DNA from 4 places in the Ciceribacter azotifigens genome. Region 4 is predicted to be linked to each of the others. Evidence: predicted binding sites of a transcription regulator. Region 4 holds the regulator's gene; each other region holds the start of a gene.

Region 1 (7,241 bases), on a different contig from region 4:
GGCCGCAATATAGGCATTGTCATCGGCGCCGATGCCGCCGCCGGCGCCGGTCTCGACCATCACCTTGTGACCGTGCGCCACGTATTCGCGCACGGCGCCGGGGGTCAGCCCGACGCGGTACTCGTGATTCTTGATTTCCTTGGGGCAGCCTACCAGCATTTTTGTTCCTCTCTTGGGCGTTTTCGCCTCGGGTGTCTTGACCCCAAATTTGAAGCACCGAAGGCACCAAATGTCCTTGCAAATTTCGTTTTTGAGCATCATTAATTGGCCTATTATTGCGCCCAATGACGAATTCATCGAAGGATATTCGAATGCAGGAACTGGATGCGATTGATCTTGCGATTTTGAAAGCGCTTCAGCAGAACGGTCGCATGACAAACGCCGAGCTCGCCGAGAAGGTCGGCCTCAGCGCTTCGGCCTGTTCGCGGCGCCACGACATCCTCGAGCGATCGGGTGTGATCAGTGGCTATCACGCGCGGCTTTCGAACAAAGTACTCGAATATAAGATGATCGCAATCGTGCACATCTCGCTTTCGGGCCAGTTCACAAAGACGCTTTCGGATTTCGAGGCCGCGGTCAAGCGTTGCCCGAACGTGCTCGTCTGTTATCTGATGTCGGGAGAATATGACTATATTCTCCGCGTCGCGGCCAAAGACCTCGAGGATTACGAGCGTATCCATCGCGACTGGCTGTCCGCCCTGCCGCATGTGGTCAAGATCAACTCCAGCTTTGCGCTCCGCGAGATCATCGACAGGCCGAATGTCGGCCTTTGAGGCACTTGGCGACAATTTTAGTGACCGGATTCAATTACCGGCAAAAAAATCCCCTTATGGTTGCGCTTTTAGGCAGCCTTTTCGGGGGAAACATGACGAAATCCAATCTGAACCTGGAGACGCGCCGCACGCCGCGGCAACGCTGCCGGCTCGACAGCAAGGTCAAGTATCTGCAGCAGGAAGCTGCGGCGCGGATGGTCGACGTCTCCCGCACGGGGCTCGCGCTCGAACTCGCCACACCGCTTCACGCCGCCACCGGCAGTACCGTACAGATCCACAACGATCACCTGGGGCTGATAGAAGCCACGGTGCGCTGGCGCAAGGCGAGCCGTCTCGGCGTTGAAGTCCTCAACACGAGCAATACGCTCGCACAGATGTCCGCTTATTTCCGGCACTTCCACAAGGAAATCCGGCCCGTCGTCACCCGCTGAATTGCGGGTCCATGACGTTGCGCATCGCGCCGGCGAAGGAATATGTCCGCCGGCTTCGGCGCGACGGCGCCCGTATGCTGCGCCGTTTGCGCGCCTGCGAAGAGCAATGCCGGCTGCAGCCCACAAGCCCGGGATACAACCGACACATGCCTGTCATTTTCCGGATGCACTTGTGCCCAAACGGCTCTAGTCTTGCCCGTCGCGAAGACAGCCACCGGAGGAACAGCCTACATGTCCCTGTCTGATCTGCATCCCATTTCGCGCCGCAGTCTCCTCGGAGGCTTCGCAGCGACCACCGCCCTCATCGCGCTCCACCCCTTCGCAGCCAGGGCGAACGGCAACCAGGCGCATTTGCGGCTCATGGAGACCACCGACATCCACGTCAACGTGCTCCCCTACGACTACTATGCCGACAAGCCGAACGACACGATGGGACTCGCCCGTACTGCCGCGATCATAGATCAGATCCGTGCCGAAGCCGGGAACTCGATGCTGATCGACAACGGAGACCTGCTGCAGGGCAACCCTATGGGCGACTACATGGCCTATGAGAAAGGCATGAAAGCCGGCGACCTGCATCCGATCATCAAGGCGATGAACGTCCTCGGCTACGATTGCGGCACGCTCGGCAACCACGAATTCAACTACGGCCTCGACTTCATGTTCAACACCCTCGGGGGGGCAAACTTCCCGATCGTCTGCGCGAATCTTACGAAGGGCATGCTTGCGGATGATCCCAAGAAGGACGAGCTCTATTTCAAGCCCTACACCATTCTCGAGCGCAAGATTCGTGACGGCGCCGGCAACGAGAATCCGATCCGTATCGGCTTCATCGGCTTTGTGCCGCCGCAGATCATGGTGTGGGACGCCAAGAACCTCGAAGGCCGGGCACAGACGCGCGACATCGTCGAGACGGCGCGGGCCTGGGTGCCGGTGATGAAGGAGGACGGCGCCGACCTGATCGTCGCGCTGTCCCACTCCGGTATCGACGGGCACGGCCAGAGCGAGCGCATGGAGAACGCCTCGCTCTACCTCGCCGGCGTCGCCGGTATCGACGCGGTCTTCACCGGCCACCAGCATCTGGTCTTCCCCGGTCCGAAGACCTGGGACGACGTGCCCGGCGCCGACCCGGTGAAGGGTACGCTGCTCGGCAAGCCGGCGGTGATGGGAGGCTTCTGGGGCTCGCACCTGGGGCTCATCGACCTCCTCCTGGAGAAAGACGGTGCGAGCTGGAAGATCGTCGACTTCACCTGCGAGGCGCGGCCGATCTATCATCGCGACGACAACCGGAAGATCGTCGCGGACGTGTCCGACAAACCAGAGGTCGTCGCCTCCGTCAGTTCCGAACACGACGCCACGCTGCAGTACGTCCGCACACCGGTCGGCAAGACCTCGGCGCCGCTCTATTCCTATTTCGCGCTCGTCGCCGACGACCCGTCGGTGCAGATCGTCTCGAATGCGCAGACCTGGTACATCCGCGAAATGCTGAAGGACTCCGAATACAAGGACTATCCGATCCTTTCGGCAGCGGCGCCCTTCAAGGCTGGCGGACGCGGCGGTCCCGACTATTATACCGATGTCGCCGCCGGCGACATCGCGATCAAGAACGTTGCCGACCTCTATCTCTATCCGAACACTGTACAAGCGGTGCTGGTGACAGGCGAGCAGGTCAAGAACTGGCTCGAAATGTCGGCCGGCATGTTCAATCAGGTGGCGCCCGACGCAAAGGACGCGCCGCTCCTGAACCCGCACTTCCCGTCCTACAATTTCGACGTGATCGACGGCGTCACCTACCAGATCGACCTCGCCCAGCCGCCGAAATACGACGGTGACGGCAAGGTCATCAATCCGGAGGCCAACCGCATCGTCAACCTGCACTTCGGCGGACAACCGATCGATCCCGGCCGCAAGTTCGTGGTGGCGACCAACAACTATCGTGCCGGCGGCGGTGGCAAGTTCCCGGAAATCGCAGCCGACAAGGTGATCTTCGTCGCTCCGGACACAAACCGCGACGTCATCGTCCGCTACATCGTCGACCAAGGCCAGATCAATCCGTCCGCTGACGGCAACTGGTCCTTCGCCCCGAACCGGGGAGCGACAGCGATCTTCGAGACGGGGCCGAAGGGCCGGCAATATGCGAAGGACATCAAGGGCGCGAAGATCGAGGAGGCTGGCGACGGAGCGGAGGGCTTTGCCAAGTTCCGCCTCATCCTCTGAAGCCCGGGCACGAAGTCGGAGGCGGCCTCAGATCAATCTGTCCGGCCGTCCCTCCGTGCGGTTGCGGCCGGCATTTTTCGCCCGATAGAGGCGATGGTCGGCCGCCGCGAGGAGGCTTGTGAAATTCGCACCGTCTTCCGGTGCCGTCGCAACACCGATGCTGACGGTGACGGGCTCGCCGCCATGGTCACGGACACCCGCGACGATCTCCTGCCGCATCCGCTCCGAGATCAGCATCGCGTCGGCATGATTGGCCTCCGGCAAGACGACGACGAATTCCTCGCCCCCGTAGCGGAACAGCAGGTCGCCGGTGCGGGTGCCGCGATGCAGTTCGTCGGCCACCGCGCGGAGCACGCTGTCTCCGTAGAGATGGCCGAAACGGTCGTTCACCGCCTTGAAGTGATCGACGTCGACGATCGCGACGCTCAGCGCCTTGCGGCGCTCGAGAGATTCCCGCGTCAGGCGTGGCGCCTCGATCTCCATGCGCCCGCGATCGAAGGCCCCGGTGAGCACGTCGCGTCCTGTCCGCGCCAGCAGGTCCTCGTAGCGTTCGCGAAAGGTCAGATCGGTGAAGACGTCCCGGATCGGGCGGCGCGCCAGCACCATTCCCGGATCACGGAAGAACATTTGATAAAGCGCGAACATCGCCGAATAGAGAAGTGCCGCCGCCATCTTGGCTTTCCAGCCGCCTCAGAACACGGCCGCCGGCGCGTCATAGAGGTAGGCGAGCAGACCATAGAAACCGAGCTGGTCGAAGGTGAGCACCAGCACGCTGCTGGCCGCGATGCGCGTGAGCGCCGGACCGGGGAACAGGCGACCGATCCGCTCGTAGAGCAGGATGATCGCAAGCGAGTCGATGTAGAGAAGAGCGGTCCCCCAGAGCATCAGCAGCCCCATCTCGCGCAGGAATTCCACGTCCGCCGTCTGTCCGGGCGTCAGCGAAACCGTATGGTGGAGCAGCAGGAACTGGGCGATGACCAGCGTTACGGCATTACCTATGAACAGGCCGTAGATCGGCTGGCGAACGGTTGCGGCGTCCTCCTTGATGTAGAGCATCAGGATCATCACCAGCTTGCCTGCGAAAAAGATCGACGAGCCCGGCGAGACGATACCGATCGGCAGATCGACGTAGAAGACGGCGGCCAGATAGGTCTCGACAAAATGCATGACGCCGAGCGCGGTCAGGAAGACGCCGAGTCCGATGCGGTGGCGAAAGTGAAGGAGAGTGGTCAGAAGGGTGAAGTACAACACCGCCTCGACCACGAAGAGCGCAAGATTCGTGCTCTGGTTCATCCCCGTTTTGCCCCCTTGCCCCTACGCCTTCAGCCGAGCCGCGCGGTTGCCATGCAGCAGCGCTCCGGCGAATGCGCCGCGAGTCGCTATACCCTAGCGTAGTTCTGAATTTGAAGATCGTCCCGGTGCAAGCCGCGGAATGCGAAAACCGTCCGAATCCCTCAGCTGTTTTGCGCCAAAGCGTTCGCCGCAATCAATGCCGGAACAGGCCGGGCAGGAACAGGCCGGGCAGGAACAGGCCGGGCGATCGAGTGCCGACGTCAGACCGGACGCGACTTGACGCCATCTGCGAAGAGAGCGGTTCCGTTCTGATCGATGATCTGGCGCGCCTTGCGGAAGGTGCATTCGAGAGCATCGTCGACGGAGGTGAAGACGTCCGCCCGGATGAAGGTGCGCTCCAGCGTTTCCCCGTCGACCACCTTTTCGATGCGTCCGGCCAGACGATACTGGCTTCCTTCACGGATCGGAGCGGCATGGATCGTGCAGCCGTCATGGGCCTGAGGTTCGGAGCCGACCGTCGGGGCAGCCTTGTCCTTGGATGCGCCGGAGAAGGCCGAAAAGATGTTCGAGAAGAATGATGCCATGCAGTCTGGTTAGCATATCCGCGCGGCACGAAGAAGGCCCCCTGACCACCGAAATGCCGGAATTGGAGCGAGGCTCGTCACCAAACCGCTCCCGGAGACGCCATGATTCGCCGCGCCTTGATCGCCTCGACTTTGCTGATCGCCCTCCTCTGGGCTGTGAACACCAGCCTGTTTTCGCGCTTTCCAGAAGGAGAAGCGCCGCGCCTGCTCGCTCATCGCGGACAACACCAGCTTTTCAACCGTGAAGGGCTGACCGCCGAAACCTGCACGGCAAGTCGCATCCGTCCGCCCGAACATGCATTCCTCGAAAACACGATACCGTCGATGCGTGCCGCCTTCGATGCCGGCGCGGCCGTGGTCGAGCTCGACGTGCACCTGACGCCCGACGGCGCCTTCGCCGTCTTCCACGACTGGACGCTCGACTGCCGGACAGAGGCGAGCGGCATTACCGAGGAAACGCCTATGGCGCGACTGAAGCAACTGGACATCGGCTACGGCTATACCGCGGATGGCGGCAAGACCTTCCCCTTCCGTGGCCGTGGGATCGGCATGATGCCGACGCTGACCGAGGTTCTCGACGCGCTGCCGGAGGGGCGCTTTCTCGTCAATTTCAAGAGCCGCCGCACCGAGGAGGGCGAGACACTGGCAAGGCTGCTGAATTCAAATGCCGCCTATCGCATGGCGGTGTTTGCCGTCTACGGCGGTGGCGAGCCGACCGAGGCCGCCATTGCGGCGGTGCCGGATCTCAAGGGCTACAGCGCGCGGAGTGCGAAGGAATGCCTGCTCGGCTATCTGGCACTCGGCTGGAGCGGTTACATGCCGGAAGCCTGCCGTGACACGCTCGTGCCCGTGCCGGTCAATTACGCTTTCCTGCTGTGGGGCTGGCCGGAAAAGTTCTACAACCGCGTCCGCGCGGCCGGCTCCGACGTCATCCTGCTTGGAGCCTACGAGAAAGGCGACACCGGCAGCGCCGGTATCGACGACGTCGCGACCTGGGGCATGGTGCCCGCCGGCTTTCCGGGTTTCATCTGGACCAACCGGATCGAGAAGGCCCGCACCTATGCCGAGGAGAGCGGCTTCTGTGCTGCCAGCCGCGGCGAATGCCGATTCGGCACCCTGCCCTCTTTTGCGGTCAAATGATGAGATTGGCGAGAATCTCGTTCTCGGTGATGTCCTCGAAACCGAGCCCCGCCCCTTCGAAGCGGCCGACAAGCTCGTGGAAATTCCGCCGGTCCTTCGTCTCGATGCCGATCAGGATGGAGCCGAAGTTGCGCGCCGACTTCTTCAGGTATTCGAAGCGGGCGATGTCGTCGTCGGGGCCGAGCAGGTTCAGGAAATCGCGCAGTGCGCCGGGGCGCTGCGGCAGCCGCAGGATGAAGTACTTCTTCAATCCCGCATAGCGCATCGCCCGTTCCTTGACGTCCGGCAGACGTTCGAAGTCGAAATTGCCGCCGGTGACGATCGCCACCACGGTCTTGCCCTCGATCGCCTCGCGCGGGAGCAGTTCCAGGGCGGCGATCGACAGCGCACCTGCCGGCTCCAGCACCACGCCTTCGATGTTCAGCATGTCGGTGATCGTGACGCAGATGGCATTTTCCGGCACCACCTGCACCTGCTCGGGAGCAAAGTGCTTCAAGGCCGCGAAATTGAGATCGCCGATCCGGGCGACCGCCGCGCCGTCGACGAAATTGTCGACCTTGGCGAGCGTCACCACCTCGCCCGCTTCGAGGCTCCTTCTGAGGCTCGGTGCTCCGGCCGGCTCGGCAAGCAGAAAGGCCTCCGGCGACAGGGTGTCGGAAAGATAGCCGATAACTCCGGAAGACAAACCACCACCGCCGACGGGAATGGCGACAAGATCTAGCCTCTCGCCTTCCGGCAGTTGCTCCTCGATCTCGGCAGCGACCGTTGCCTGTCCCTCGATGATGTCGGCGTCGTCGAATGGC
Region 2 (7,241 bases), on a different contig from region 4:
GCAAGTACGCCGCGGTCTACAAGATCCCCGAGGAACTCCTCCACCGCGTCGTCCGCCGCGAAAGCACCTACAACCCGCAGGCCTACAACAACGGCCATTACGGGCTCATGCAGATCAAGTACAACACGGCGAAGTCGATGGGCTACGAAGGCCCGGCCTCGGGCCTGTTCGACGCCGAGACCAACATCAAGTACGCAGCCAAGTATCTGAGGGGCGCCTGGCTGGTCGCCGACAACAGCAATGACGGCGCGGTGCGCCTCTACGCCCGCGGCTATTACTACGACGCCAAGCGCAAGGGCATGCTCCACGTCCTCGAATAGGATCAGTCGAGCGCGTCCGCGATTGCTTTCACGAGCAGTTGCGGGCGATAGCCGAGCTCTGACGGCGTGAGCCCGAGGCGCACCACCACCAGTTTCTTCGAGGGAACGACCGCGATCGTCTGGCCGTCATGGCCGGCGAGCCAGAACGTGTCGTCGGGAAGGCCGAAACGGCTGTCGGGCTCGTCGCCCGGTCCGACCGCCCAAGCCTGGATTTCTGTGTACGTACCGCCCGAGGTCCGTGTCGGCCGCTGCATCGCCGCGACAAACCCCTCCGGCAACAGGCGTTCGCCCCGCCAGACACCGTCCTGCAGCAGGAACTGGCCGAAGCGCGCCCAGTCGCGGCCCGTCGCGTACATGTAGGAACTTCCGACGAAGGTGCCGGCCTCGTCCGCCTCGAGGACGGCGCTCGCCATGCCGAGCGGCTGGAACAGAGCTTTCCGCGGATAGCCGAGCGCCGCGTCGCGGTCGCCGATCCGGTTCATCCAGATCTTCGAGAGCAGCACGCTTCCTCCGGAGGAATAGCTGAAGACGGTACCCGGCTCCGCCGCGAGCGGCCGCGCGGCGGCAAATGCCGCCATGTCCGGCTCCAGGTAGAGCATGCGCGTAACGTCGGTCACGTCGCCGTATTCCTCGTTGAAGGCAAGGCCGCTCTCCATGGCGAAGAGGTCGCGGATGCGGATCGCGGCGCGGCCGTCGCCCTTCCATTCGGGCAGCAGCACACGGTCGTCGAGCGCGATGCGTCCTTCGGCCATCAGCCGGCCGATGATCGCGGCATTGACGGTCTTGGTCATCGACCAGCCCAGCAGCGGCGTCGCAGAAGAGAATCCGTTGCCATAGGTCTCGCCGACCAGCCGGCCGTTCTTGATGACGACCACAGCCCGCATGCCGGGACCGGCAAGGGCGGCATCGGCGAGCACGGCCCCGAGCTTCGGATCGGTCGGCGTTGCCGCCTCGCCGTCGGGCCAAGGCACGTCGGTGGGGGCTGCGGCAAGCTGTTCGGGCAGAGGCGCGGAGACGGTTCCCGCCATCGCACCGCTGCCGTCCGGAGCGCTCGCACAGCCGAGGCCTTCGCGGTAGACGGCACTGCCCGGCGCGATGAAGCCGAGAAGGCGTGCCGTGACCCGCTTGTTCTCGCGGTCGCTATCGAGGCCGACGAGCTTCAGCAGCGGATGGCCCGGCGCCTGCACGTCGACCCTCAGCACCTCGTCGGGATCGCGTCCGGCGACGAAGACGTTGGAGCAGACGATCTTGGCAGCATAGCCGGTGCCGACCCGCAGCAGGGCCGGCGGCGCCACGGCGAGCCAGACCACCGCGGCGGCGATCGCCGTCGCGAGCAACAGGAAGAAGCCCTTCACGATCCGTCTGACCAGTCTCATCCGCGCCTGCTCCTCTTCCGGGCGTTCGCCACCTCTCTCGGCCGCACCATAGCGCCGCCGCCTCGTCTCCCGCAAAGCGTTTGAAGCGCGGCTGGCATCACAGCGGCGGTTCTCCCCGACCAAAACCGATCCGATCGCCTGTGAACAGGGCGCTTCATCAAACTGTTGCATCGGCGCGCTACACGCCGGAGACCTTCAACGGATGGCCTTCCCGATGACCGACCTCGCCCCGGAGACCGAACTTCCCCGCAGCAGCAAACTGAAGGCCGCACTCCTCCAGCACAGGGCGCTGAGCCGCGACGGCCTCTCCGAACGTCTGTTCGGCATGCTCTTCTCCGGCCTCGTCTACCCGCAGATCTGGGAGGACCCGGAGGTCGACATGGCCGCGATGGAACTCGGCGCGGGCCACCGGCTCGTCACCATCGGCTCCGGCGGTTGCAACATGCTCGCCTATCTCTCGCGCTCGCCCGAACGCATCGACGTCGTCGACCTGAACCCGCACCACGTGGCCCTCAACCGGCTGAAACTCGCCGCCTTCCGGCACCTGCCCGACCACGCGGCTGTCGTGCGGATGTTCGGCGCGGCGGGCATGCGCACCAACAGCTGCAATTTCGACCGTTTCATTGCCCCCAATCTCGACGCCGAAAGCCGCGAATACTGGAACGGGCGCCGCCTCGACGGCCGCCGGCGGATCACCGCCTTCGACCGCAACTTCTGCCGCACCGGCCTGCTCGGGCGCTTCATCGCCGCCGGCCACCTGCTCGCGTCCCTGCACGGCGTTCGCCTCGACGGCATCACGAAGGCGAAGACGCTTTCCGAGCAGCGGCACTACTTCGACACGCACATCGCCCCGCTCTTCGACAAGCCTCTGGTGCGCTGGATCACGCGGCGCAAGAGCTCGCTCTTCGGGCTCGGCATCCCGCCGCAGCAATATGACGAGCTTGCGAGCCTCTCCGACGGCAGGAGCATCGCCCCGGTTCTGAAAAGCCGCCTCGAAAAGCTCGCCTGCGACTTCCCCGTCGCCGAGAACTGGTTCGCCTGGCAGGCCTTTGCCCGCCGCTATCCCGGTCCCGACGAGGGGCGGCTCCCCACCTATCTCGCCCGCGAAAACTATGACGCTATCCGCACCAATGCCGGTCGCGTCACTGTCCATCATGCGAGCTTCACCGAACTGCTTGCCGGCAAGCCGGCGGCAAGCGTCGACCGCTTCGTCCTCCTCGACGCCCAGGACTGGATGAACGAGCGCCAGCTCAACGCGCTCTGGAGCGAGATCACCCGCACCGCTTCTCCCGGAGCGCGCGTGATCTTCCGCACCGCCGCCGAACGCAGCGTGCTCGACGGCCGTCTCTCGCCCGCCCTCCTCGGCCAGTGGCGCTATCTTGCCGAACGTTCGCGGGAGCTCGGGGCCGAAGACCGCTCGGCAATCTACGGCGGCTTCCACATCTACGAGAGAGAAGGCTGATGGCGGAGATCTTGTTCGCACAGGACGACCGGAACGACCATGCCGGGCGCATGGACCGCATGTACCGCTACCAGCGCCACGTCTACGACCTGACGCGGAAATACTATCTCCTCGGCCGCGACCGGTTGATCGCCGAACTCGCCGTGCCTGACAACGGTGCGCTGCTCGAAATCGGCTGCGGCACCGGCCGCAACCTCCTGCTCGCCGCACGCCGCTATCCCGGTGCCAGGCTCTTCGGCCTCGACATCTCCGCCGAGATGCTCGCTCAGGCGGAGCGCAATTTCCGCGGCCGGCTCCTCCCCGTCTTCCGGCTCGCAGACGCGACGGGCTTTTCCGCCGGAGAATTCGGTGTCGCCGGTTTCGACCGGATCATGATCTCCTACGCGCTCTCGATGATCCCCGACTGGGAGAGCGCGATCGACGCGGCAATTGTGGCGCTCGCACCCGGTGGATCGCTGCACATAGTCGACTTCGGCCAGCAGGAGCGCCTGCCGGTCTGGTTCCGGCGCCTGCTCACGGCCTGGCTTTCCCGCTTCCATGTCACCCCGCGGGCGACCCTGCGGGAGGCTCTGGAAACGCGGGCGAAGGCCGCCGGCGCGGAGCTCCGCTTCGAAAGCGTGGGCCGCGGCTATGCCTGGCTCGCGGTCGTGCGGATGCCCGTCTGATATCGGCAGTTGCAAATAACGGCTTTTTAACGATGATAGTGCCACAATTGGGCTTGCACCTGTTGTGTCCTGCGTTCGTGTGCGCCGCCTCAGGAGTTTCGGTTCAAACATCATCTACGGGCCTCCGATGCGATTGCTTGTCCTGGCGTTCCTGCCCCTTTTCCTGCTTCTCGGCGGCTGCACCTCCGCGAGCTACGATCTGATGGAAACATCGTCGATCAAGCCGCGCTTTCAGGACACCGACCCGCAGGATTTCGGCGACGACACACCCTACCGTCACAAGGTCCACGGCATCGACGTCTCGAAGTGGAACGGCGACGTCGACTGGGCCTCGGTGCGCAAGTCCGGGGTCTCCTTCGTCTTCATCAAGGCGACCGAGGGCAAGGACCGGGTCGATTCCCGCTTCGACGAATACTGGCGCGCCGCAGCAGCAGCCGGCCTGGCCCATGCGCCCTACCATTTCTATTATTTCTGCTCGACCGCCGACGAGCAGGCCGACTGGTTCATCCGCAACGTGCCGAAGGCCTCGATGCACCTGCCGCCGGTGCTGGACGTCGAGTGGAACCCGACCTCCAAGACCTGCACGCTGAGACCGGACGCCGCCACCGTGCGCGCCGAGATGAAGCGGTTCATGGACCGGATCGAGGCCTATTACGGCAAGCGGCCGATCATCTACACCTCGGTCGATTTCCACCGCGACAACCTCGCCGGCTATTTCCAGGACTATCATTTCTGGGTCCGCTCGGTGGCCAAGCACCCGCAGGAAATCTATGCCGACCGCCGCTGGGCCTTCTGGCAGTACACCTCGACCGGCGTCGTTCCGGGCATTCGCGGCCAGACCGACATCAACGTCTTCGCCGGCACCGAGCAGAACTGGAAGAAATGGGTCGCTTCCGTCTCGCAGTAACGAGATCCCGTGCAGGAACGTTCGGCGACCGGGCGTGACGCCCGAGTGCCCCCTTGACCCGCACAAGGCCGCCCGAAGCCGGCGGCCTTTCCTCGCTTTGGCCAAAATCTCCTCCGATACCACGTCCACCGAAACCCATGAGGAAGTCCGCATGTCCGCCCGTACTCGTCTGACCACCATCGTTACCCTCGCAAGCCTGCTCGCCTCCACCGCCGTTGCCGGCGCGGCCGAGTGCGGCGGCGATCTCGCTGCCTTCCTGCAGGGCGTGAAGGCCGAGGCCGTGTCGAACGGCGCATCCCCCGACGCCGCCGACCGTGCGCTCGCCGGTGCCGCGATCGACCAGAAGGTGCTGTCGCGCGACCGTGCCCAGGGCGTCTTCAAACAGACTTTCCTCGAATTCTCGAAGCGCACCGTCAGCCAGGCTCGCCTCGACATCGGCCGGCAGAAGATGCGGGACTATGCCGATGTCTTCGCCAAGGCCGAGCGGGACTACGGCGTACCGCCCGGCGTCATCACCGCCTTCTGGGCGATGGAGACCGACTTCGGCGCCGTCCAGGGCGATTTCAACACCCGCAATGCGCTGGTGACCCTCTCCCACGACTGCCGCCGCCCCGAGCTCTTCCGGCCGCAGCTGCTCAACCTCATCACCATGGTTGAGCACGGCGACCTCGACCCCTCGACCAACACCGGCGCTTGGGCGGGCGAGATCGGCCAGGTGCAGATGCTGCCGAAGGATATCGTCGCCTATGGCATCGACGGTGACGGTGACGGCCACGTCAACGTCAAGAAGAGTTCGCCGGATGCGATCCTAACCGCCGCACGCTTCATCCAGAGTCTCGGCTGGCGCGCCGGCGAGCCGTGGATCCAGGAAGTCACCCTTCCGGAAAATCTCCCCTGGGAGAAGACCGGTCTCGAAGGCGGCATGACTGCAGGCGACTGGTTCGCGCTCGGAGTTTCTCCGCGTGACGGCAACACGGCCTCCGCCGCCCTCCCCGTCGGTCTCGTCCTGCCGCAGGGTCGCAAGGGGCCGGCCTTCCTCACCTATCCGAATTTCAGCGTTTATCTCGAGTGGAACAAGTCCTTCATCTACACGACCTCGGCCGCCTATTTCGCCACCCGGCTGATGGGAGCAGAGCCCTACCAGAAGGGCAATCCGGAACCCGGCCTCAGCGACACCGAGATGAAGGCGCTGCAGACGCGCCTTCAGGCCCTCGGCCACGAGGTCGGCGAGATCGACGGCATTCTCGGCGCCGGCACCCGCGTCGCCGTGCAGAAGGAACAGCAGCGTCTCGGCATTCCCGCCGACGGCTGGGCGACGCCCGCGCTCCTCAATGCCCTCTGAGTGGCAATCAGCTGTCGCCGCCGCGACGCGCGCGGCGGCGCTGTTCGTAGGCGACGCGGGCGGCCCGGAGGCGGACCCGCACCCAGTCGACGCCGCGGGCCAGCACGTCGCGCCCGCGGCTCACCTCGTGAAGCTCGTGGGCGTAGGCGACGGCGAGCGCCTGCCGGTAGTTCTCCAGCCCCTCGGAGGCCATGTTCTCCAGCCGGTGCATCACGTTGACCCAGAGCGGCGAGACGAGCAACGAAACGGCCGAGACGGCGATCGACAGCCGGAAGAGGTCGTAGCCGAGCGCACCCGCCGCATAGCCCGCCGACGACAGCACGAAGGAGAACTCGCCGATCTGTGCCATCGAAAGGCCGGCGACCAGCGCCGTCTGCGGGCTCGACCCGGTCTTGCGCAGGAGGAAGATGTTGAGCACCGATTTCGCCGCGATGACGAAGAGCGAGACGAACAGCACCTGCCAGAAACGTTCGGCGATGAAGTCGAGGTCGATCAACAGGCCGATCGACAGGAAGAAGACGACGAGCAGCAGGCTCTGGACAGGTTCGATCACCGGGATCACGCGGCTGCGCAACGTCGAGTTGCCGACGATGATGCCGGCGAGGAAAGCGCCGTAGGCGGGTGAAAGGCCGGCGACGCCGGAGATCGCCGCGGCGGTGAAGCAGACGGCGAGTGCGCCGAGCGCCAGCATCTCCACCTTGTCCTCGATCGCCTCGGCGAACGGCAGCTTGAGCTTCATGTGCCGGCCGAACCACCAGAGGAGCCCGCCGAGCAGCGCCAGCGCGACCGCCATGCGGATCGCGATCAGCCGGTAGTCGACCACCTCGCCGCCGAGGCTCGAAACGAAGATCAGCATGGGAACCACGGCGATGTCCTGCGCGATCAGCACGCCGACGGCGATCCGCCCGGCGTCACCGCGCAGCACACCCATCTCTTCGAGCATCTTCATGGCGACGACCGTCGAGGAGAGCGCGATGATGAAGCCGAGGATGATCGTCTCGGAACCGGAGGCACCGGAGAGCGTGGCGATCCCGAGCGCGAGCACCATGGCGGCGAGCAACTGTCCGGCCATCACCAGAAGCGCCTGCCTGAGCGACAGCACGAAGGCTTTGACCGACAGTTCCATGCCGATGAAGAAGAGCAGCACCACGACGCCCATTTCGGCGAGC
Region 3 (7,241 bases), on a different contig from region 4:
CATGAGCTACTACGATTTCGTCCGCAGGAACTACGATCGGGGCGTCTACCGGTGCGGGGACGAGGCATTCGAGGACTTCTACGCCCATCGGCTTGCACAGATCCTGAAAGACGAGGGGCGGGGCGGCGCGGCCCAGGTCGAGACGGCGCGGGGTATGGTGCTGTCGGTCGTCGCCCAGCATCTGGACAGCGGCAAGATCCTCGTCACCTATTCGGATGTGACGGCCTTGCACCGGCGCGAGCAGGAAAGCGTCCTTTACCGTACCACGATCGAGCAACTGCCGGTTCCCGTGTTCATTCGCGACAGCGAGCATCGTTTCATCTTCGCCAACAAGGCTTATGAAGAGATGCACCAGTGCACGCTCGAAAGCGTGTGCGGGCTCGATGAGGAGCAGATGTTTCCGGAACTCGGCGCGGAGTTCCATCAGGACAATGTCGAAGTGCTGCAGACCGGCGCGTTGATCGAGCGCGCCGCCGAGGTGACGCTTCCGGACAGTCGTTCGGCGGCAGTCGTGACACGGGTCAGCCGGATCTTTACGCCCGACCAGACGCCGTACCTCGTCGGCTCGATTTCGGACGTAACCTTGCTCAAGGCGCGCGAGCAGCAATTGCTGGAAGCGCAAGCCCGGACCGAAAGGCTCTATCACGGTCTGGAATCCGTACTGCAAACCATGCCGGTCGGCGTCGTCGTGCTGAACCAGGATCTCGTCGTGGAGTTTTCAAACCCGCGGAGCCGCGAGATATGGGCTTGGCCGGATGGTGCGCCGCTCGAAGGCCTTTCGTTCAGAAGCTTTACGAAGGTGAACTTCGATCGCGGCTGGGGCTGGCCGGACAACCTGCCCTTCGAAGCCGGTCTTGCCGCCCGCATTGCCGAGCTGCGGGCCCTCGACGGCACCGTGCAGCACGAAGTCGTCTATCCGGACGGCAAGCAGGTGCTGATCACCACGACGAAGCTGTTCGACAACAAGATTCTGATCACCCATTCCGACCTCACCGCCTTCCGCAGGCAGGAGCAGGAAATCACCGAGACGCGCCTGCAGCTGCAGCGGCTCGGCCAGTTCATGCACGACGCGACGCGGGTGATGTCGCAGGGACTCGCGTTCGTCGAGGACGGTGTGATCCTGCAGTCGAACGAGGCGCTTTCGCGTATCCTGAACGTCCCGGCGAGGCTCGTGGAGCCGGGCCAGAGCTGGCATGCCTCTTTCGCCTGTTGCGCGCGGCGCGGTGATTTCGGCGCCGATCCGATGGAACGGTTGCGCAAGTGGCAGGAGAAGATCGAGGCGCAGAAGGGGTTCTCCGAGGTCTTCCTCGCCGATGGCAAAACCTGGGTCCAGGTCGATGCGACGGTGAGCAGCCACGGGCACTGGATGCTCGTCTATTCCGACATCACCGAGATGAAGAAGCGCGAGCAGGAACTGACGGTTCTTCTCGCGCGCAGCGAAGCGGCCGACAAGGCGAAGTCGGAATTCCTCGCCAACATGAGCCACGAGATCCGCACGCCGATGAACGGGGTGCTCGGCATGGCGGAGTTGCTGGCCGGCTCCGATCTCGACACGCGTCAGAAGACCTTCGTCGACATCATCGTGAAATCCGGCAACGCCCTGCTGACGATTATCAACGACATTCTCGACTTCTCCAAGATCGACGCCGGGCAGATGCAGTTGCGCAAGATGGCGTTCGACCCGATCGATGCGGTCGAAGACGTGGCGACGCTGCTGTCGACCGCGGCCGCCGAAAAGGACATCGAACTCGTCGTCGATGGCGATGCCGCCGCTCATCACGTGATCATTGGCGATGCCGGCCGTTTCCGCCAGATCGTCACCAACCTGCTCGGTAACGCCATCAAGTTTACCGAGAAGGGGCATGTACTCGTCGCCCTTTCGAGCGAACCCGCCGGGAATGGCGAAGTGGTGGTGACGCTGAGGATCGAGGACACCGGCGTCGGCATTCCGGACGACAAGAGACGGACGATCTTCGAGAAGTTCTCGCAGGCCGATTCGTCTTCGACCCGCCGGCACGAGGGGACGGGGCTCGGGCTCGCAATCACTGCGGGTCTTGTCGGACTCTTCGGCGGCAGCATCGACGTCGAAAGCGAACAGGGACGGGGCTCGGTCTTTACCGTCCGCCTGCCGTTCAGGACGGCCGGCAGCCGCCACCAGCACCGCACGCTGCCTCAGAACATCGAGGGCGCGCGCGTGCTCGTCGTCGACGACAATGCGCTCAACCGGAAAATTCTTGCCGAACAACTCGTCGGCTGGGGCTTCGATGGTCTGGCCGTCGACGGCGGTGCGGCTGCCGTTGCGATTCTCGAAGAGGCCTGCCGTCTCGGTGTGGCGGTCGACGCGCTGGTCATCGACGACCAGATGCCGGGCATGAGCGGCGTCGATCTGGCGCGCAGGGTTCGCGAGGATTCTCGTTTCGCGGAGGTGGCAATCGTCTTCCTGACCTCGATGGACGCGGTCGGCGACGAACGTGCCCTTGAGCGGCTCAAGGTCGACGCCCAGCTGATGAAGCCCGCCCGCAGCAACCTCCTGCGCAACGCGATCATCGATGTGGTGCGCGCCGCTCGCCTTCGACGCAGCTTCCCCGCCACCCAAGCAGCGCCGGTCGCGGCATCGGCCCGTCCGCGCTCCTTGCCCGCCGCCACGGCGCAGGTGCAGGCGGATGCCGCCACGACCGGCTACGAGATCCTGGTGGCGGAGGACAATGAGGTCAACCAGATCGTTTTCACCCAGATTCTGCAGGCGGCAGGGCTGAGCTTCGCCATCGTCACCGATGGCCAGGCGGCCGTAGACGCCTGGGAGCGGCATTGCCCGCGTCTGATCCTTATGGACGTTTCGATGCCGGTGATGAACGGCCTTCAGGCGACGCAGACGATCCGCGAGCGCGAAAGGGCGGCGGCAGACGGCCGGCACGTCCCGATCATCGGTGTCACCGCCCATGCGCTCGACAGCGACCGTGACATTTGCCTCGGTGCCGGCATGGACGACTACCTTTCCAAGCCGGTGGGACCGGAACAGCTCGCCGCCAAGATGGAGCGTTGGCTCGTGGGGACCCGGGACGGGGAGAAGGTCGTCGGTTCAGGCGCCTGAAGGGACCGGCTTCACGCCGCAGAGCATTTCCCGCTTTCCGGCGAAGCCCTTTCGCCGCTCGACCTCGAAGCCTGCGGCAATCAGGTTCCGCCTGACGAAGCCTGCTGCCGCATAGGTCGCGAACGTGCCGCCTTCCACAGTCTTCGCGAAGACGGCGTTCATCAGTTCGGCCGACCACATTGCACTGTTGCGGGAGGGCGCGAAGCCGTCGAGATACCAGGCGTCGAAGGCAAGGTCGGTGGCCGTCACAGAGGCGAGGGCGTCGCCGCAGACGACCGTCAGCCGGGTCGCCTCGTCGAGGGCGAGGTCGATGGTGCCGCCGGGTTCCGACGGCCAGAGCGCCGCCAGCGCCTCACGCTCCGCATCGATCTCCGGCCAGCGGGAGAGGGCTCGCGAAAGATCACTCGCCGACATCGGGTAGAGCTCGAAGGAGACGAAGTGCAGCACGCCGCCCGGCTTGCGGGTGAGCTTCCACTGCCGCCAGGTTTCGCAGGCATTGAGGCCGGTGCCGAAGCCGAGTTCGCCGATCCGGAAGAGGCCGTCCGTCTGCCAACGCGCGGGCAGGCCGTTGCCGGAGAGGAACACGTGGCCGCATTCGAGCCGGCCGTCCGTCTGGCAATAAAAGTGATCGCCAAAGGCGGCCGAATAGGGCATATCGCCCTCGTGCCACAAGAGCGTGCCGCTGTCGCCGGCCGTCGGTGTCGAAGTGGAACCTGTCATGCAACTAGCCGATACTGCTCATGTCCGCGCGGGTCAATCGCGCGCCGGCCTCCTGATCGTCGGCGGCGGCGTCATGGGCCTTTGGGCGGCTGTTCAGGCCGAGCGCCGCGGCATCGATACGCTGCTGATCGACAGCGGCGAGATCGGGCACGGGGCGAGCGGCGGCCTCATGGGCGCGCTGATGCCGCATATGCCCGACAACTGGTCGGACAAAAAGCAGTTCCAGTTCGATGCACTCGCCTCGCTGGAGGGGGAAATTGCCCGCCTCGAGCGTGAGACCGGCGTTTCGGCGGGCTACCGGCGGAGCGGCCGGCTGATCCCGCTGCCAAAGCCGCACCTGCGTGCGATCGCCGAGAAGCACGAGAAGGAGGCCGGCGAGCTCTGGATTGCCGGCGACCGCCGTTTCGCCTGGAGCGTGCGTGACGCATCGCCCTGCGGAGACGGCTGGCCTGCATCCGACCCGGCCGCAGCGGGCCTCGTCTTCGACACACTCGCCGCCCACGTCTTCCCGCGCCGGGTTTCGGCTCTTCTCGGCGCCTTCCTGCGCTCGGCGCGACATGTGCGGATTCGCGAAGGTACCGAACTCGACCGCCTCGACGCCACTCGCGGTATCGCCGTCCTCTCCACAGGAGAGGAAGTGGCATTCGGCCACGTCATCGTGGCTGCCGGATACCGGTCGTTCCCGATCCTGGAAGCGCTCGGTGCGCCGCTTCCCCGCCCGCTCGGACAGCCGGTGAAGGGGCAGGCCGCCTTGCTGGCTGCCGACATCGATCCCGACCTTCCGCTCCTCTATCTGGACGGTCTCTATATCGTTCCGCACGAGGGCGGGCGCGTCGCGGTCGGCAGCACCAGCGAGAACCGTTTTGCCGATCCCTTCTCGACCGATGAACAGCTGGACGAGATCGTCGCGCGAGCGCGCGTCCTCGCGCCGGTGCTCGAAAACGCCGAGGTGATCGAGCGCTGGGCCGGCCTGCGGCCGAAGGCGATCGACCGCGATCCGATGGTAGGAGAGCATCCAGACCACCGCAACGTGATCGCTCTGACGGGCGGGTTCAAGGTCAGCTTCGGCCTCGCGCACCGGCTCGCCGATGCCGCGCTACAGCTCGTCGAAGGCGGCATGCCGGTCCTTCCGGCGTCCTTCCATCTGTCGAGCCACATCGCCGTCGCTTCTCGTTAAGCGAGAAATTTCAACGGCCTCCCGTCGTCATACTGTCACGCAAATCACCTATCTGCTTGCGTGTAACGGCGATTGCTAAAATGCATCGTCAGGATGCCACGCGGAGAAGTTGCGATGCGGTATGCGATCTATTTCACGCCGCCACCGGGCGATGCTCTGACGCACGCCGCGTCGGTCTGGCTCGGTCGGAACGTCTTCAGCGGCCTTCCGGTCGACCATCCGTCCGTTCCCGGACTCGGCATGCACGAGATCGCCTTCCACACGGCACTGCCGCGCCGCACCGGCTTCCATGCGACCTTCAAGGCGCCGTTCCGGCTGGCGGAGGGGCAGACCGAATCGTCGCTTCTCAACCGTCTCATGCGGTTTGCCGGCAGCATCGAACCGGTCGCGCTGCCGCGGCTGGAAGTCGCCCGGCTCGGCGATTTCTATGGCCTCCTGTTGTCGAAGACCTGTCCCCCGCTCGACCACCTCGCGGCCTCCGTCGTCCAGGAGTTCGATGCCTTCCGTGCACCATTCAGCGAGGCGGAGATCGAACGGCGCAGTCCGGAAGGACTGTCGGCGCCGCAGTTCGCCAATCTCTACCGCTGGGGTCATCCCTACGTGATGGACGAGTTCCGCTTTCACATGACGCTGACGGGGCCGTTGCTCGCCAAGGATTTCCAGAGGGTCGAAGCGGCACTGCGTCACCATTTCGATCCTGTGCTGCAGGACCGGCTGGTGGTCGCCAATCTTGCGCTCTTCGTCGAGCGGGAGCCCGGCGCGCCCTTCCAGGTCCATTCGCTTCACCCGCTCGGGCGTATTTCGGTGCGCAAGATCGCCTGAGCGGCCATTGCAGCCGCCGTTGTGGCGCTGCGGCATGCACCCTCTTTTCCGTCTCGACATCGCCGGTCTCCATGCTTACCGTTCGGCATTCGCATGACGAAGGTGATTTGATGCTGAAGGATAGTTATCCGCGCGATCTCGTCGGCTACGGCCGCGCCGCACCCGATCCGAAATGGCCGAACGATGCCCGCATCGCCGTGCAGTTCGTCGTTAACTACGAGGAAGGCGGCGAAAGCTCGATCCTCGACGGTGATCCGGCTTCCGAGAACCTGCTTTCCGAAATCGTCGGGGCGCAGCCCTGGCCGGGCCAGCGCAACCTCAACATGGAATCGATCTACGAATACGGCTCGCGGGCCGGCTTCTGGCGGCTCTGGCGCATATTCACCGAGCGCAAGGTGCCGGTGACCGTCTACGGCGTGACGCTTGCCATGGCCCGCAATCCGGAAGCCGTCGCCGCCATGAAGGAAGCAGGCTGGGAGATCGCCAGCCACGGGTATCGCTGGCTCGAATACAAGGATTTTCCGGAAGAGGTCGAGCGCCAGCACATTCTCGAGGCGGTGCGCCTTCACAAGGAACTGACCGGCTCGCACCCGCTCGGCATGTACCAGGGCAAGCCCTCCGAAAACACGCTCAAGCTCGTCATGGAGGAGGGCGGCTTCCTCTATTCCTCCGACAGCTATGCCGACGATCTGCCCTACTGGGTGAAGGGCGTGGACGGAAAGCCCTTCCTCATCATCCCCTACACGCTCGAAACCAACGACATGCGGTTTGCGACGCCGCAGGGCTTCAATTCTGGCGACCAGTTCTTCACCTATCTGAAGGATGCGTTCGACGTGCTCTATGCGGAGGGGAAGAGTGGTGCGCCGAAGATGATGAATGTCGGCCTGCACTGCCGTCTCGTCGGCAGGCCCGGCCGCGCCGCGGCGCTCGCCCGCTTCATCGACTATGTGCTCTCGCACGAGAAGGTCTGGATCCCGCGTCGGATCGAAATCGCCCGCCACTGGCACGAACACCACAAGCCGGACAGCATTTGACATGATGAGCAGAAATGACTTCATCTCCCGCTTCGGCGGCGTCTTCGAACATTCGCCCTTCATTGCCGAGCGCGCCTTCGATGCCGGCTCCGTTCGTGAACCGCTGACGGCTGCGGGCGTGCACGCGGCGATGTGCGCGGCATTCCGTGCTGCGAGCGAAGCCGAACGGCTCGGCGTGCTGCGGGCCCACCCGGACCTCGCGGGGCGGCTGGCGATCGCCGGCGAGCTGACCGAGGACAGCCGCAAGGAACAGGCCGGCGCCGGCCTCGACCGGCTGTCGCCCGCCGAGCACGCCCGTTTCACCGCGCTCAACGAGGCCTATACGACAAAGTTCGGCTTTCCCTTCATCATCGCCGTCAAGGGGCTGACCAGGGACGACATCCTGTCCGACTTCGAA
Region 4 (7,241 bases):
TTTCGGCCGTCGGGTATGTTCTCGGCCGGCGTCGTGCCGTGTCTCTCGCGGCGAGTGAGCACGTCAAGCTTCACTCTCTCCCAGGCTACTATGGTCAGACCGTCGCGCTGTTTGCGGCCGTTCCCGCCGTTATCGTGCTTGTCGCGTGGCTGGTCGTTCAGCCTCTCCTCGTCGAAACGCGCGTCACCGGCATGATACCTGACAGCGTTATCCCCGAAGGCGGCGCGCGCAGCCTCGTCATGGCCGACGTCCACCGGATCGCGGGCGGCATTGACGCCGTCCTGGCGCGCGGCGGCATCAGCGAGAGCGAGCTTTCGCAGATGCGGGCGGACGCCACCGATATCAGAGGTCTCCTGGCCAGCGTCGGGGTGGCGCTGGGTAGCGACGTACCGCCGCCCGTGTTCGAGGCAGCCAAATCCTACCGCCAGATTTCCAAGACCGGCAACTTCGTCGCCGGCGCTTTGGCCCTGGCCGTGTCGATCGGCTTTGCTCTCTGGGCCTATCGCCGCATCGCGGTTGATCTGCGGGCGCGAAACATCAGCGAGCGGTTCGTCCGGGCCTTGCTTGTTTCGGCGTCGACGATCGCCATTCTCACGACGCTCGGCATCATCGCCTCGCTGTTCTTCGAAACCTACTCCTTCTTCAAGGTCTATCCGGCGCAGGAGTTCTTCTTTTCCACCGTCTGGAACCCGCAGTTCCGGGGTGGTTCGGAACTGGGCATCCTGCCGCTGCTGTGGGGCACCTTCTACATTTCTCTGGTGGCACTCGTCGTCGCGGTTCCGCTCGGCCTGATGATCGCGGTCTACCTGGCCGAATATGCTGGGTCATCGGTGCGCAGCACGGTCAAGCCCGCAATCGAAGTCCTCGCCGGTATTCCGACGATCGTCTACGGCCTCTTTGCGCTCGTCACCGTAGGGCCGTTCCTGCGCGACTGGATCGCGCAGCCGCTCGGCCTCGGAAACTCTTCGTCTTCGGTGCTGACGGCGGGCATCGTCATGGGGATCATGATCATCCCGTTCGTGAGCTCGCTGTCCGACGACATCATCAACGCCGTCCCGCAAGCTCTGCGCGACGGCTCGTACGCCCTTGGCGCCACACAGTCGGAGACGGTCAAGCAGGTCGTGCTTCCGGCCGCCCTGCCCGGGATCGTGGGTGCCGTGCTCCTGGCGGCGAGCCGCGCCATCGGGGAAACGATGATCGTGGTGCTCGGCGCGGGCGCGACCGCCAGGCTTTCACTCAACCCATTCGAGGCGATGACGACGGTGACAGTGAAGATCGTCAGCCAGCTGACGGGCGACACTGAATTTGCAAGTCCCGAGACGCTGGTTGCCTTTGCCCTCGGCCTTACCCTTTTCGTCCTGACGCTGGGGCTGAACGTGCTGGCCCTCTATATCGTGCGCAAATACCGGGAGCAGTACGAATGACCGAGATTTCCAAATTCGGCGCCTCGGCCGCCGAATCTCGAGGCAAGTCGCTGTTTGCTGCCGATGAAAGAACCCGCCGGCGCAATGCTGCCGAAGCGCGCTTCCGGATGATGGGCCGCATTGCCGTCATCATCGGTATTGTCGCTCTTATCGGGCTACTGGCGTCGATCCTGTCGAACGGCGTGTCGTCCTTCCAGCAGACATATATCTCGCTTGATATTTTCCTCGATCCGGCCAAGTTGGACAAGGCGGGTGACCGCAATCCGGAAGCGATCGCCAAGGTGTCCACCTTCGGTTATGCGCCGCTGATCCAGAAAGCTCTCCAGGATGCGATGGCCGGGAAAGGCATCGCTGGCGAGGGGGTAAACGCAAAGGCAGCCGCGGAACTGATCTCCAAGGAATCCCCGGCGGACCTGCGCAGGTTCGTTCTCGCCGATCCATCGGCGATCGGCCAGACGATCCACTTCGATCTTCTCGCCGCTGGCCGCATCGACGGATACTACAAGGGGCGCGTGACGATGGAGAGCGCCAAGCTCGACCGGAACATATCGCCCGAGCAGTTGATGCTTGCGGACAAGCTGAAAGAAGCAGGCATTCTGACCACCAGATTCAACTGGTCGTTCTTCACGGCGCCGGACGCCTCGGACACGCGCCCGGAGGCCGCCGGTCTCGGCGTCGCCATCATCGGCTCCGCCTACATGATGCTCATCGTCTTCGTGCTCTCGCTGCCGCTCGGTGTCGCGGCCTCGATCTACCTCGAGGAATTCGCGCCGCAGAACAGGTTCACCGACCTCATCGAGGTGAATATCGCCAATCTCGCCGCCGTGCCTTCCATCGTGTTCGGCATTCTGGGGCTGGCGGTTCTCATCAACTTCGTCGGGCTGCCGCAGTCGGCGCCGATCGTCGGCGGCCTCGTGCTGACGCTGATGACGTTGCCGACCATCATCATTGCCACGCGTGCAGCGCTGAAGGCAGTGCCGCCGTCGATCCGCGACGCGGCTCTCGGCGTCGGCGCCTCGAAGATGCAGGCAACCTTCCACCATGTGTTGCCGTTGGCTATGCCCGGCATCCTGACGGGAACGATTATCGGCCTGGCCCGCGCCCTCGGAGAGACTGCGCCCTTGCTCCTCATCGGCATGGTGGCGTTCGTGCGCGAGTACCCGGCTGGTCCGCCCGAGGGCTTCTTCGATCCGGCCTCCGCCCTGCCTGTCCAGATCTATAACTGGACGCAGCGTGGCGATCCGGCGTTCGTGGAGCGCGCCTCCGGTGCGATCATCGTGCTCCTCGTATTCCTGATGATGATGAACCTGATCGCGATCATTCTTCGCCGTCGCTTCGAGCGCCGTTGGTAAGAGGGCTGACAATGAGTAACATGCCGACCACAATGACGATCACGACGAAGGCTGCAACAATGAACGACTCGAAGATCTCGGCCCGCAAGGTTCAGGTGTTCTACGGCGACAAGCACGCCATCAAGGACGTAGACATCGAGATCCCGCCTCGCTCGGTCACCGCCTTCATCGGACCTTCCGGCTGTGGCAAGTCGACATTCCTGCGCTGCCTAAACCGCATGAACGACACGATCGCCAACTGCCGGGTCGAGGGCCATATCTCCATCGACGGCGAGAACATCTACGATCCCAAGGTGGACCCGGTTCAACTGCGCGCCAAGGTCGGCATGGTGTTTCAGAAGCCGAATCCGTTCCCGAAATCGATCTACGAGAACGTCGCCTACGGGCCGCGCATTCACGGGCTTGCCCGCAAGAAATCAGACATGGATGACATCGTCGCGTCGGCACTGCAAAAAGCCGGTCTCTGGAACGAAGTGAAGGATCGCCTCGATGCACCGGGCACCGGGCTTTCGGGTGGCCAGCAGCAACGTCTCTGCATCGCCCGCGCCGTCGCCGTCAGCCCTGAAGTCATCCTGATGGATGAACCTTGCTCGGCACTCGATCCGATCGCAACCGCCAAGGTGGAGGAACTCATCCACGAGCTTCGCGCGAACTACACGATCGTGATCGTCACGCATTCGATGCAGCAGGCGGCGCGTGTGTCGCAGCGCACGGCGATGTTCCACCTCGGCGAGCTCGTCGAGGAAAACGATACCGACAAGATGTTCACCAATCCCGACGATCAGCGCACGCAGGACTACATCATGGGCCGCTTCGGCTGACACCCCGTCCAACCGCGCAGACGCACTCATTCGAGGATCACGACATGTCATCGACGCATATCTACTCCGCCTTCGACGAGGAACTGAAATACCTGATGCGCCGCATCTCCGAGATGGGCGGACTTGCCGAACAGATGGTGAGCGACAGCGTCCGGGCGCTGGTCCAGGGCGACTCCGCACTCGCGCACAAAGTCATCTCCGAAGACGTCATCATGGATGCAGCGGAGCGCGAAATCGGCGACAAGGCCGTCATTACCATCGCCCGTCGTCAACCCGTCGCCAGCGACCTTCGCGAGATTATCGGTGCGCTCAAGATCGCCAGCGATCTCGAGCGGGTCGGCGATCTCGGCAAGAACAACGCCAAGCGCGCCATGGCGGTCCAGAGCGCCGGCATTCCGCGCAAGCTGGCCCGCGGGATCGAACATCTCTCCGAACTCGCGCTCGTGCAGCTGAAGGAGGTCCTGGACGTCTACTCGACCCGCTCGGCGGAAAAGGCGAAGTCCATCCGCGACCGCGACGACGAGATCGACGCCGTCTATACGTCCCTGTTCCGGGAATTGCTGACCTACATGATGGAAGATCCCCGCAACATCACCAGCTGCACGCATCTTCTCTTCTGCGCCAAGAACCTGGAGCGGATCGGCGATCACGCGACCAACATCGCCGAAACCATCTACTACATGACTACCGGCGCTCAGCCGGAAGGCGAGCGCCCGAAGGAAGACCTGACGACAGACGTCGGCGCGGTCACCGAATGATGCCGCTGCGGAGGACGAGCAAGCGATGCAGCCGAGAATAGTGGTAGTCGAAGACGAAGAGGCGCTGAGCGTACTCCTTCGTTACAATCTGGAAGCCGAAGGCTACGAGGTGGAGACGATTCCGCGCGGAGACGAGGCGGAACTGCGCCTCCAGGAGAGGGTTCCCGATCTCCTGCTTCTGGACTGGATGCTGCCGGGCGTTTCCGGGATCGAGCTTTGCCGCAGGCTGCGTATGCGACCGGAGACCGAACGCCTGCCGGTTATCATGCTGACGGCGCGGGGCGAGGAAAGCGAACGGGTGCGGGGGCTTGCGACCGGTGCCGACGATTACGTCGTCAAGCCGTTTTCCACGCCGGAGCTGATGGCGCGCGTGAAGGCCATGCTACGGCGGGCGCGTCCGGAAGTCCTGTCGAGCGTTCTTCGCTGCGGTGACATCGAGCTTGACCGCGAAACCCACCGCGTTCATCGCAAGAGCCGCGAGGTTCGCCTTGGCCCGACCGAGTTCCGGCTTCTGGAATTCCTGATGACGTCGCCCGGCCGTGTCTTCTCCCGTTCGCAGCTTCTGGACGGCGTGTGGGGGCACGACATCTATGTCGACGAGCGTACTGTCGATGTCCATGTCGGCCGTCTGCGCAAGGCACTCAACTTTTCCAACATGCAGGATGTCATCCGCACCGTGCGTGGCGCAGGCTACTCAATGGAAGCCTGATCTGGTGGCATTTCAGATAAGAAAACGGGCCCTGCAGGGCCCGTTTTTTGTTTTCTGTGTCCGCAGAAGCTTACCGTTCCGCCTTGCGACGATCGGAAACCGGCTGGTAGGCGAGTTTCGCGTGGTAACTGCAGTAGGGCGAGGCATCGAGAGACTCGCAGCCGCAGAAATGAAACTCGTCGCTCATCGGATCGCCGATCGGCCACTTGCAGGTACGCTCTGTGAGTTCCGTCAGGCCGAGGCGGCGGGAAATCGGAATAACGACATTCGAGGAGGTTACGGCGCGGACCGCTTCGACGACATCGGCATGGCCCTCTTCCTTGAGCATCGCGCCGCTTGCCGGACGCGCGTTCGCGCGGGTCGGGATGCGCGCAGCAAAGCCCGTCGGACGAGGGGCTGGTGCCGGACGTTTCGGTGTGCGCGCCGGTGCCGTGCCACCGCCCGACTTCGCGCGTCCCGGCAGGTTCAGACGATGGACCTTGCCGATCACCGCATTTCTGCTGACACCGCCGAGCTGCGCAGCGATCTGGCTTGCGCTCAGGCCTTCGGCCCAAAGCCTCTTCAGTTTTTCGACGCGCTCATCTGTCCAATTCATGCCATTATCTCCGCCGTCGCGATTTTGATGGCAGAATCCGTCACCGTTGCTTCGGACGAATCCGAAGCAAGACTTCCTCGATACTTTCGGTGACTACTTCTGCCGCATGCAATCTTTTAATGTAAATTTAACCTAGTGTGGCGCTGACTCCGTGACAAGAGTCGGGAGAATCAACGGGAATCGATTTTCAAGTTTTCCCCAACTTGCTGGTTCGCGGCGGTGGCGAGAGTCAAAGCTGTGAAAGCCGTCCCGACATCACAAAAATCCTTTGCCTGTCGCAGTTTTGTTGACAGCGCAGTGGGAAATGCCGATAGTGCCAGCCGCCGCCGAAAGGCGGCATTTTTGATTTTTTCGGGGATTTTTCTCCGGGAAATCGGAAGATCGTTCTTGACATCTATCGGTTGCGAAGGAGCTGCTCCGCCATGGCTGAAGCCACACCGCTTTACGAAACCTACCTGCGCGCGCCTCTGCGTTTCGAGCGCGGCGAAGGGGTTTGGCTGATTGCGGAGAATGGCGAGCGATATCTCGATTTCGCGGCTGGTGTCGCGGTGAATGCGCTCGGACATGCCCATCCGCATCTCGTCGAGGCGCTGAAGGCGCAGGCCGAGAAGGTGTGGCACCTGTCGAACCTATATGAGGTGCCGGGGCAGGAAACGCTGGGCGAGCGGCTGACGAAGGCGACCTTCGCCGACAAGGTGTTCTTCACCAATTCGGGCGCCGAGGCGCTGGAATGCGCGATCAAGACCGCGCGCCGCTATCATTTCTCGAAGGGGCACCCGGAGAAGTTTCACATCATCACCTTCGAGGGCGCCTTCCATGGCCGCACGCTGGCGACGATCGCCGCGGGAGGACAGGCAAAGTATCTCGAAGGTTTCGGACCCAAGGCACCGGGCTTCGACCAGGTGCCGTTCGGCGACATCGAGGCGGTAAAGGCCGCGATCACCGATAACACAGCTGCGATCCTCATCGAACCGGTGCAGGGTGAAGGCGGCATCCGTGCTGCGTCCAACGAGTTCCTGCGGGCACTTCGCCAGATCTGTGACGACAAGGGGCTTCTTCTGATCCTCGATGAAGTCCAGTCGGGCGTCGGCCGCACGGGCAAGTTCTTCGCGCATGAATGGGCAGGCATCACGCCCGATATCATGGCCGTCGCCAAGGGTATCGGCGGCGGCTTTCCGCTCGGCGCCTGCCTCGCCACCGCGGATGCCGCGTCCGGCATGAAGGCCGGCACGCACGGCTCCACCTATGGCGGCAATCCATTGGCGATGGCCGTCGGCAACGCCGTACTCGACGTCATTCTCGCCGATGGCTTTCTGGAGCATGTGCGAGACGTGGCGCTGGTCTTGCGGCAGGGCCTGGCGGCGCTTCATGACCGCTTTCCCGATGTCATCGAGGAGATCCGCGGCGAGGGCCTGATGCTCGGCATCAAGGCGAAGGTGCCGAACGCCGAACTGCTTCAGGCCATGCGCGCCGAGCACATTCTCGGCGTCCCGGCCGGCGACAACGTCATTCGCCTGCTGCCGCCGCTCATCACGACGGCGGAAGAAGCGCGCGAGGGCCTCTCGCGGGTCGAACACGCGGC

The links. Region 4 encodes PhoB, which activates phosphate uptake and scavenging genes when phosphate is short. Its sites were predicted from a motif close to TGTCATNNANCTGTCAT; they were not measured.
Region 1: the regulator PhoB is predicted to act here: its motif matches at 1,345-1,361, upstream of ACM6UT_RS20345 (bifunctional 2',3'-cyclic-nucleotide 2'-phosphodiesterase/3'-nucleotidase).
Region 2: the regulator PhoB is predicted to act here: its motif matches at 1,849-1,865, upstream of ACM6UT_RS09310 (BtaA family protein).
Region 3: the regulator PhoB is predicted to act here: its motif matches at 5,011-5,027, upstream of ACM6UT_RS01255 (DUF1045 domain-containing protein).

The regions. Positions count from the first base shown of each region.
Region 1 is NZ_JBLQTA010000019.1:17,236-24,476, reverse strand. It holds gene ald (alanine dehydrogenase) at 1-159, opposite strand, end outside; gene ACM6UT_RS20355 (Lrp/AsnC family transcriptional regulator) at 312-773, shown strand; gene ACM6UT_RS20350 (PilZ domain-containing protein) at 866-1,204, shown strand; gene ACM6UT_RS20345 (bifunctional 2',3'-cyclic-nucleotide 2'-phosphodiesterase/3'-nucleotidase) at 1,436-3,421, shown strand; partial or broken gene ACM6UT_RS20340 (GGDEF domain-containing protein) at 3,449-4,714, opposite strand; gene ACM6UT_RS20335 (HlyU family transcriptional regulator) at 4,975-5,298, opposite strand; gene ACM6UT_RS20330 (glycerophosphodiester phosphodiesterase family protein) at 5,401-6,438, shown strand; gene ilvA (threonine ammonia-lyase) at 6,431-7,241, opposite strand, start outside.
Region 2 is NZ_JBLQTA010000004.1:414,842-422,082, forward strand. It holds gene ACM6UT_RS09300 (transglycosylase SLT domain-containing protein) at 1-320, shown strand, start outside; gene ACM6UT_RS09305 (serine hydrolase domain-containing protein) at 323-1,696, opposite strand; gene ACM6UT_RS09310 (BtaA family protein) at 1,911-3,158, shown strand; gene ACM6UT_RS09315 (class I SAM-dependent methyltransferase) at 3,158-3,823, shown strand; gene ACM6UT_RS09320 (glycoside hydrolase family 25 protein) at 3,951-4,730, shown strand; gene ACM6UT_RS09325 (lytic murein transglycosylase) at 4,882-6,072, shown strand; gene ACM6UT_RS09330 (cation:proton antiporter domain-containing protein) at 6,080-7,241, opposite strand, start outside.
Region 3 is NZ_JBLQTA010000001.1:242,892-250,132, reverse strand. It holds gene ACM6UT_RS01270 (PAS-domain containing protein) at 1-3,091, shown strand, start outside; gene mnmC2 (tRNA (5-methylaminomethyl-2-thiouridine)(34)-methyltransferase MnmC2) at 3,080-3,811, opposite strand; gene ACM6UT_RS01260 (NAD(P)/FAD-dependent oxidoreductase) at 3,810-4,988, shown strand; gene ACM6UT_RS01255 (DUF1045 domain-containing protein) at 5,103-5,810, shown strand; gene puuE (allantoinase PuuE) at 5,921-6,844, shown strand; gene uraD (2-oxo-4-hydroxy-4-carboxy-5-ureidoimidazoline decarboxylase) at 6,846-7,241, shown strand, end outside.
Region 4 is NZ_JBLQTA010000003.1:66,900-74,140, reverse strand. It holds gene pstC (phosphate ABC transporter permease subunit PstC) at 1-1,424, shown strand, start outside; gene pstA (phosphate ABC transporter permease PstA) at 1,421-2,776, shown strand; gene pstB (phosphate ABC transporter ATP-binding protein PstB) at 2,809-3,597, shown strand; gene phoU (phosphate signaling complex protein PhoU) at 3,642-4,355, shown strand; gene phoB (phosphate regulon transcriptional regulator PhoB) at 4,381-5,064, shown strand; gene ACM6UT_RS05445 (GcrA family cell cycle regulator) at 5,135-5,659, opposite strand; gene ACM6UT_RS05440 (aspartate aminotransferase family protein) at 6,082-7,241, shown strand, end outside.